3 regions of the Clostridium sp. BJN0013 genome follow, and region 1 is predicted to be linked to each of the others. Evidence: riboswitches for the same ligand, from Rfam matches in the RefSeq annotation. Region 1 holds a riboswitch; each other region holds the start of a gene.
The links. Region 1 has a riboswitch for S-adenosylmethionine ahead of AB3K27_RS12500 (DUF2325 domain-containing protein). Riboswitches for the same ligand answer to the same signal wherever they lie in the genome.
Positions count from the first base shown of each region.

Region 2: it holds a riboswitch for S-adenosylmethionine, as region 1 does, so the genes downstream of both, AB3K27_RS15185 (nitrogenase component 1) here and AB3K27_RS12500 (DUF2325 domain-containing protein) in region 1, are expected to answer to the same signal.
Region 3: it holds a riboswitch for S-adenosylmethionine, as region 1 does, so the genes downstream of both, tnpA (IS200/IS605 family transposase) here and AB3K27_RS12500 (DUF2325 domain-containing protein) in region 1, are expected to answer to the same signal.

Region 1 is NZ_CP162495.1:2,462,175-2,465,391, forward strand. It holds gene AB3K27_RS12495 (replication-associated recombination protein A) at 1-794, shown strand, start outside; SAM riboswitch class I at 1,290-1,400, shown strand; gene AB3K27_RS12500 (DUF2325 domain-containing protein) at 1,551-1,835, shown strand; gene AB3K27_RS12505 (hypothetical protein) at 1,936-2,175, shown strand; gene AB3K27_RS12510 (DUF3788 family protein) at 2,064-2,378, shown strand; gene AB3K27_RS12515 (histidinol phosphate phosphatase) at 2,460-3,217, opposite strand, start outside.
Region 2 is NZ_CP162495.1:2,955,113-2,958,329, reverse strand. It holds gene AB3K27_RS15195 (hypothetical protein) at 13-249, shown strand; gene AB3K27_RS15190 (NifB/NifX family molybdenum-iron cluster-binding protein) at 267-629, shown strand; SAM riboswitch class I at 1,082-1,191, shown strand; gene AB3K27_RS15185 (nitrogenase component 1) at 1,556-3,025, shown strand; gene AB3K27_RS15180 (nitrogenase component 1) at 3,025-3,217, shown strand, end outside.
Region 3 is NZ_CP162495.1:1,742,500-1,745,716, forward strand. It holds gene thiS (sulfur carrier protein ThiS) at 1-34, opposite strand, end outside; SAM riboswitch class I at 184-288, opposite strand; gene AB3K27_RS09150 (ROK family transcriptional regulator) at 407-1,444, shown strand; SAM riboswitch class I at 1,545-1,652, shown strand; gene tnpA (IS200/IS605 family transposase) at 1,830-2,285, shown strand; gene AB3K27_RS09160 (pyruvate formate lyase family protein) at 2,625-3,217, shown strand, end outside.

The DNA.
Region 1 (3,217 bases):
AAAAAGCATTGAGAAATGCCATTGAAAGTCCAAAAGGTTTTGGCCATCTTAAAATAGAAGTAGACCCCGAGGTATTTGATTACTTTGCCCTACACAGCGGCGGTGATATAAGAAAGGCCTTAAATGCTTTGGATATGGCAGTTAGAACTTCATCAAAAAAAGAAGATAAAATTTTTATAACCACAAAAGATGCAAAAGAATGCATCCAGAGGAAAATTACCTTATATGATAAAGAGGGTACATCCCACTATGATACCATCAGCGCTTTTATAAAGTCACTTCGAGGCAGTTCTCCTGATGCAGCAGTATACTATCTTGGAAAAATGCTAGATGCTGGTGAAGACCCCATGTTTATAGCAAGAAGAATTGTTATTCAGGCCTCAGAAGATGTTGGAAATGCTGACCCTATAGCTTTAATAGTAGCCACAAATGCCATGAATGCAGTACATATGATAGGCATGCCAGAATGTAGATACGCATTGTCTCAAGCAGCAATATACGTAGCATCAGCACCAAAATCAAATGCTTCCTGCATTGCAATTGATTCTGCGCTGAAAGATGTTAGAAGTCGCAGAGATTCTGGAATACCCCCTTATTTAAGAGATGCCCATTATAAGGGTGCAGAAAAATCAGGATATGGCACTGATTATCTATATCCACACTCTTACGGTGGATTTGTAAACCAGCAGTATTTACCTGATTCCCATAAAAATACTGTGTATTATAAGCCAACATCCAATGGATTTGAATCTAAAATTAAAGATAGATTAACTAAGCTCTGGGGTAAAAAATAATTTAATCAAATTTGTCAATTTAGAAATTTATATATTAATTTGATGATCCAGCCTTTACAACAAACTACAATTTATCTGGGAGAAATGCAGTCATAGTTGATGCAAAATTGAAGGCTATGAAAAATGAGAACAGCCACTACACAATCTTGTTATCACATAAATCAGAATTGTTTCACATATATGCAGATAATAGAATTGATTTGGTTTTAAGTGGTCATTCTCATGGAGGACAGATACGTTTACCACTTATCGATGGTGATCAGCCGAGGCCTTGGAAACAGCCTCTTCCCTGTCCGAATCAATAATCGGCCCCAATTAGTTGTTATTACACTAATATCACAGCAGAACTTGTAAAGTTGTGTTTTAATCTCCCTTAGCTTAAATATTTTTACAATATTATGATTATTATAAATTTTAAAAAATATAAAAAAATTTGTTTTTCTATTGACAAACAGTATATATATCTGTTATCATTTTTTCAATTGAATACGGAACTTCTTATCCAGAGTGGCGAAGGGACTGGTCCTATGATGCCCAGCAACCTGAATGATTTTTCATCATTCAACGGTGCTAATTCCAGCAGGTATAAAGCCTGAAAGATGAGAAGCATGAAGGAACTCTTCTTGTAACTTATCTTACAGGAAGAGTTTTTATTTTTACTTTTTCTTAAACTATTTGGAATAAACCACAGCCTCGAAATAGGAAAGAAGTTTATACATAGTCTTAATTTATATATTATAAAGAGGAGAGATTTTTATGAATATTTTAATTGTAGGAGGGGACAGACTTGATAATATTAAAAATAAGCTGGACAAATGTGGAATTAATAAAGTTAATCACATTACAGGTAGAAAAAAAGGAGATAAGAAAATAGAAATTCCTAAAAATACGGATGTAGTATTGGTACTTACAGATTTTATAGGGCATAATATGACTGAAATAATAAAAAAACAATCTAAAAAAAATCATACTTTAATTATGTTCTCAAAACGTTCATGGGTATGTATTGAAGAAAATATAAAAAACATATTTATTGATTAAAGGTTAAGTAAAACTGAAAGAATATTCCTAGAGCTTTTTTAATCTAAAACTCGTAGATTAACATCTTATAATAAGGAGTGAATCTAAAGTGTATGAACGGATGCTTAACAAACAAATAATTCCATCATTAAATGATATATATGAAACTATTGGAAAGGAAAGTATTTTATATTTTGAAAAACTACACCAATTTATGATTGATTCTTATGAATTATCAATTAGACTTAAATTTCTAGACTTAAATTTCGTTTTGGAAGTGACCATGGATGGTGTTATAAATATTGTCATAAAAATAAACATATATGTTATATTTTCTTTGAAAAGGGTGCGTTTACTGTAATTATTCAAATTGGTGAAAATCAATTAAATAAGTTATACAATAAGTTAGATAGTTTATCTTTAGAAGGTAAAGATACATGGAAAAATCAATATCCCTATGGAAAATGTTGGCTAAATTATAGAATCTTAAGCAATAAAAATTTAGAGGATATAAAATCCATTATAGCTATAAAAATGAATTGCATTAAAAAGAAAGTTTCTTAAAATATATATGCATATATCCATTAGTCCATTACATGTTTTAATTGCACATTTATTACTTTATGCAGATAAAAACTCTATTTACTAAAAACCTTTATCATATTCCATCAATCTATTTTTAAAATACACTATTTTTAAATTGCACAACTGTGAAATTTCTCTTGCCACCATAAAATTATTTCCTATAGCTTCAACCTGATGAGCATCAGAACCCAGTGTTATGTATTTTCCACCTAGTTCATTGAATCTTTTATAGATATCTATTATATTCTTTATTGAAATATCATTATCAAGCCTTCGTGTATTTAATTCCAAACATTTACCATCTTTTATAACTTTATTTAATATTTCATCTATTATATCAGAAAATTCCCTGTAGTATATTTCCTTATCTTCAAACTTAGCATATCTTGCTATATAATCAATATGCCCTAGACTATCTATAAATTGAAATTTATCCAAATTACCCAGTATAACTTCAAAATACTTAAGATAGGCTTCTCTTTTACTTTTTCCTCTATAATAATCTTCATAATAAAGATCTAGATTTTCTACCAAATGGACTGACCCAAGTACATAGTCAAAGGAATTATTTTTTATTAAATCACTACTCTCTCTAAAACAATCTTCTTTCATGCCAAGCTCTATTCCTAAAAGTAAATCATCACCCCTATATTTAGAATATGAATTAAAATAATCATCTACATTAAAACAGAATGAATCTTTTTTGGGAAAATTAATATCCATATGTTCTGTTAATATAACTGATATATTTTTTTCTCTCATGCATTTTATTGCATCTTCTATTTGCATATTTGAATCTGTAGAAAAAATTGTATGTA
Region 2 (3,217 bases), 490 kb from region 1:
TGGTTGGGTAATTTGAGACAATTAGAAAAACTTGTTTCAGAACTTGGATTAATTGCCAATACTATATTCGGATATGGAAGAGGAATTGAGAATATAGATAAAATACCAGAGGAAATAAATGCGCATTATATTACTATTTCATGGCCTGTATTTGAAAGTCTTATAATAAATGGTCCTTATGTAGGATATTCAGGTGGACTTAAACTCTTAGAAGATATATATTCTGTAGTTCTTACAAGATTTAATTGATTTATAGGAGGGTATATATGAATTATAAAGTTGCAGTTGCAAGTAGTGATGGCAAATTTGTAAATGAACATTTTAGAAAAGCAAGCCAATTTTATATATATAAAGTGGAAAACGGGGATTATGAATTTGTAGAGTTGAGAAAAATAGATGACATCCTTAGCTGTGGAAAAGAAAGTCACTATGATAAAATTTTGTCTATTGTTAAACATCTTTCAGGGTGTAGGATAGTTCTGGTTAGCCAAATAGGTAGAGAAGCTGCTATATTTTTGAATAGAAATGGAATTGAAGCTTTTGATATAACCCAATCTATAGATGAGGCTTTAAAAAAGTTAATTAAATATTATTCCAGAATAGATAAAATTAATAAACCATGTAATTAGAAATTATATATACAATTTCTTTTGAAAGGGGATTTTTTATTGACATTATTCAACTTTAGTTGACTGGGAAACCAGAGGCTTTAAATAAAATTTATATTTAAAGTTTTTGGTTTTTCTATTTTTGCTGGAAAGGCCAAAGGAGAAATATTAGGACTTATTGAGGTATTAAATAAATTAAAATTACCTGTTACATTACAACAATTAGAGATAGAAGATGGTGTTGATAAAAAAATATATGGAGCTAAAAGACATAGCTTCAGTTCCAATTACTGGACTTGAATATCCTGCTTTATATATAATTCTCATATTCTAAGTATTTTAATATTTTACTAAATTTATATCAATAATATAAAAGATATATAACTAAGAAATTTTTTAAAATTATGTAAAAATAAGTTGACAGAGATTTTATTGTGGTATATAATCAAATTATTATATATCAATAATTTATTTTCTTATCAAGAGAAACTGAGGGGCTGGCCCGATGAAGTTTCAGCAACCAGTATGTTTTGTTTACATGCAAGGTGCTAAATCCTGCAGGTTTAATTCTGAAAGATGAGGAAAGGTAACGTGCTAAAAATTATATTTTAGAGCAGTAGTCTTCCTCATTATTTGAGGGAGACTTTATTTTTTAAAATCTTATCATATGACTTAACTTTTAGTTGACTGGAAAACCAGAGGCTTTAAATAAAATTTTAATTTTATTTAATAGCCTCTGGTTTTTTATTATTTACTATAACTATATTAAGGAATTAAGAAATAAACACTTAGTACAGAAAGATATTATCTACAATAGTTAGGGCAGTAGAAAATTCGGCTGGGTTTACCAGAGATACTGGATACTAAATATTATTGAATATTTAGTATCTTTCGGTATATATTTCCATAATGGTGTAAAAATTAATTTTTATAAAGGAGATGTTTTCATGTCTATTAATATTAAGGTAATAGAATCGGCAACTAGGGAAAACAGACTTAATTCTATTACTGGTTATAGTGGAACAGTTAAGGATCTTGTTAAAAAAGTGCAATGTGGATGTCTTAAAAATGAGGAAAGGTGCTTTAGTCAGGCTAGTAACTGTAGTTCTGGATGTGCCCAGGGGTATTTGTCACGTGTATTGGATGCTGCCATTGTAAATCATGGTGCCATTGGATGCTCTGCAGATGTAATTGGGGAAAATACTACTTTCAAATGGGGACAGAATATAAGAAATTGGGAAAAGAAAGATGTAAATGTGATAAACACTAATATGACAGAGGATTCTACTGTATTTGGCGGTAGAGATAAGTTAAAGGAAGGTATAAAAGAAGCATATAAGAGGTTTAAACCTAAGGCTATATTTGTTACTACTTCTTGTGCTTCGGCAATTATTGGAGACGATATTAAGAGTATTACAGATGAAATGGAAAAAGAAATAAAGATTCCTGTGGTACCTGTTTTCTGCGAAGGATTTAGATCAAGAATATGGGCTTCAGGTTTTGATGCAGCGTTTCATGCCATATTGACACGTATAGTGAAACCACCTAGAAAGAAACGTCCAAAACTTGTAAATATGATAAATTTTAATGGAAGTGCTAGAGATTATATAACTGAAATACTATCAAAACTTGGGCTTATTCCTCAATTTGTAGTACCTTTTGCTACTATAGAGCAGATATCTAGAATGTCGGAGGCTGCAGCTACTATTAGCATATGTGGTACTTTAGGGGGATATTTGGGAAATGGATTAGAACAGCAATATGGTGTTCCTTATGTAAAGTCTATTCAGCCCCACGGTATTGCAGGTATGGATAATTGGCTCAGAGGACTTGGAAAAGCTGTAGGCAAAGAGAAAGAAGTAAAAGATTATATAGATAATGAAAAGAAGATAATAGCACCAGAACTTGAAAAAATCAGAGAAAAGTTGAAAGGAAAAAGAGCAATAGTAGGGATGGGACCAAGTTTTTCTCACAATTATATAAGAGTATTAGGTGAATTAGGTATTGAGGTAATATGGGGAATTTCCTGGCATTTCGATCAGCATTACGATCATGGAGGCATACCGGAATCATCCATTGCACTATCCAAGAGAGATGAAGATATCCCAATAAGCATATGTGATGTTCAAAATTTCGAAATATTAAATTTGTTGAACAAATTGAAACCGGATCTTTATATAGCCAGGCACCCAGGTACTACAATATGGCCAACTAAGATGGGAATCCCATCTATAATGATATCAGATGAATACAGTGCCTTTGGATATAGGGGAATTATAGATTTTGGTCACAGCATAATAGATACCTTGGAAAATAACAGCTTAGCAGAGAGCTTATCCAAAAGGATAAGGCTTCCATATACTTCCTGGTGGTTTAAGCAGGATACATTTAAATTTCTTGAAAATGAGGTGAAATAATGAGTGGAGTGGTTGAAGAATTAAGACATGTCTGTGCACTTGGAGGATATGAATCCGTACTTGCTATAGAAAGGGCAGTACCCATAATACATGCTGGACCTGGGTGTGCAGCAAAAATCTGGTCCACTTTAGGGCTTCAGAATGGATGCCAGGGCACCGGCTATATAGGGGGTCATTCAATACCATGTACTA
Region 3 (3,217 bases), 720 kb from region 1:
TTTCTTTAGGATCTCCATTTATTTTTATGTTCATGACGTCCTCCTTGTTATTTTGATATTAAATAGCATAAGAAAATTTACACCATTTAATGTTTTAACCGTTTTGGTAAAAAGAAAACATAAATTTATAACTAAAATAAAAACCTTCTTGCTATGAGTTACAAGAAAGTCTTTCATTCAAGTTTCTCATCTGTCAAGCAAATACATGCCTGCTGGAATTAGCACCAATGAAAACAATCAGGTTGCCGGGTATCACAGGGCCAGTCCCTCTACCTCTCTTGATAAGAATTTAATATTTAATTATTTAAATACTAACATACTTAAATTAATCCTGTCAATAATATATTTTTCACTGTTATGCTATTGACATAGCTCCAGGTTTCAGTTTATTATAGGGGTAAGTTTTTTGTATTTGATTTTTAAAGGTATGATAATTATGGTGGACAATTATAAATTATTTAAAGATTTAAACCCGGATGAAAAAAACATATTTAATTTAATTCAGAAAGATGGAGCCATGACTAAGAATGAAATCCTGCTTAAAACAGGAATGAAGTTGACTTCATTAAATCGTATTATGGGTCCTCTTGAAGAAAAACGTATTATAGTACAGAAATGTATAGGAGAATCTACAGGAGGTAGAAAACCTATTCTATATGATATAAACTTATGTAGATTTTATATTGTAGGGATAGATATATCTAAAACTCATGCACAAGTTTCCATAGTAAATTTAAGAATGGAGATTTTTTATAAGAAGAGTTTTTATGTTAATTCTTCCGATTCATATAATGAAGTTGTAGAAAAAATTGTGAGAATTATAAGTGATGCTTACGTAGAGTTAAATTTAGAGTTTATTGATCTTATTGGAGTAGGACTTGGAATTGAAACAGATATCTGGAATGATGTGAATATAGACGAAATACTTGAAAAAAAATTGGAATGTAATGTAGTTAGTGAAAATGGTGCAAATTCAGCTGTTATTGCAGAGTATTTATATGGCAGTGGAAAACAATTTAAAAATCTAGCTTATTTTAATTGTGGATTGAGAATAAGAGAAGGGACAATTTTACAAGATAGAATTATAAAAACAGCAGATGATAATGAATATGCTTTTGAGCATATGGTTATCAATACAAATCAAGATGTTGATTTTGATAAGGTATGCCTTTCAGTTCAAAAAAACAATGAACTGTCTGAAAAGATAATTTTTGATGTTGCCTCTAAATTGGGGAAAAGTATAGAATTTTATAGTGATTTATTGGATTTGAATTGTGTTATATTAAGTGGACCTTTAATTAATTCGGATCTGTTTTATGAAACATGTGTAAGATATGTTCCTGAAAAGGTTATTTTCAAAAGAGATGGATATTTTAAAGAGGATGCAATTTCAATAGGGGCTGCGGCTTTACTTTTGGAAAGATGTATTGACAGTAAAATATAATGAAAATAAAGAGATAAATTAGTAATAAATAAAAATTTTATGTTGACAAAGCATTTTAAAAGTTATATTATGTACGTAAATTAAAAATGAATTAAATAACTTCTTATCAAGAGAGGTGGAGGGACTGGCCCTGTGATGCCCGGCAACCTAAATGATTTTTTTCATTCAATGGTGCTAATTCCAGCAGGTATATCCTGAAAGATGAGAGACAAGAGGATACAACCTCCTGTGGTTTCTCCACAGGAAGTTTTTTTTTGTCTATATGAAAACCACCTGCTATGCAGGTGTGTTCAGAATAGCTTAAGCGGTGAACAAAAAACCTCACTTTGATAAAATAGAAGAGGTCTCGTCAACCAAATCTATAATCAAAGGAGGTTTGCCCTAAATGGACAGTAATAGTTTATCACATACTAAATGGAGATGTAAATATCATGTAGTATTTTCACCCAAATATAGAAGAAAAGAAATATATGGAGAAAAAAGAAAAGAGATAGGAAAAATATTAAGGAAACTTTGTGAATGGAAAGGTGTAGAAATAATAGAGGCGAATGCATGTGAAGATCATATACATATGCTTTTATCGATACCACCAAAGACAAGTGTTTCAAGTTTTATGGGATTCTTGAAGGGAAAAAGTAGTCTAATGATATTTGAGAGATTTTCAAATTTAAAATATAAATATGGAAATAGGCACTTTTGGTGCAGAGGATTCTATGTAGACACAGTTGGAAAAAATAAAAAAGCAATAGAAGAATATATAAGAAATCAACAGAAAGAAGATATGATCGCCGACCAAGTAAGTATGAAGGAATACATGGACCCTTTTAAGGGTAGCAAGTAACATAAATTGCGGCTGGCGAGATCTTTAAGATGCCTTGAGGCATAATGCTGGTAATGTGCCCTTATAGGGCTTAGGAAAAACCACCAGCTAAGCTGGTGGATATTTATTTGGACTGACTAGAAAACTAGAGATCAAATTTAATTTATTGTAAGTGTTTGTATGCTTGTAATAAGTTAAATTTGATCTCTAATTTTATAAACTTATTTCCAATTTGAAAATAAGTTTTAATTATGAAAGATATGAATACAGTAAAGTAAATAATGAAAATTGACTTAGGAACAGTTAAACAGATTTTATACTTTAAATATGATATGAATTGGGTGGAAAGGAGATAATAATATGCCAAATGTAATTTTATCACCTCAAGAAGAAAAAATACAAGATGAAGCAAAGGGAAAAGTTAATAAGTATGCCGATAAGAGGGTATTTAAGATTTTAAAAGGATTTGAAAGAAGTAAACCTCGTATTGATATTGAAAGAGCAAAATATTTTACCGAGTCATTTAAACAGACGGAAGGTCAACCGCTTATTTTAAGATGGTCAAAAGCATTGAAACACATTGCAGAAAATATAACTGTATATATTGACAATGCTCAGCTTATTGTTGGTAGAGCAGGGTATCAAGGAAGATATGGGCTTTTATATCCAGAACTTGACGGAGATTTTTTAGATCTTGCAATAAGGGAATTACCTAATAGAGTACAGTCGCCTTTTAATATTTCTAAAGAAGATACTGAAGTTGTAATAGAAGATATTGCACCTTATTGGAAAGGAAAAACTTTTCATGAAGATTTAGCGAAAACTCTTCCTGAAGAAACATTAAAACTAACTTATGATCCTAAAGATACATTGAAATCCAGATTTATAGTTAATGAGACGGCATCTTTTAGATCTTCAATACAGTGGGTACATGATTACGAAAAAGTATTAAA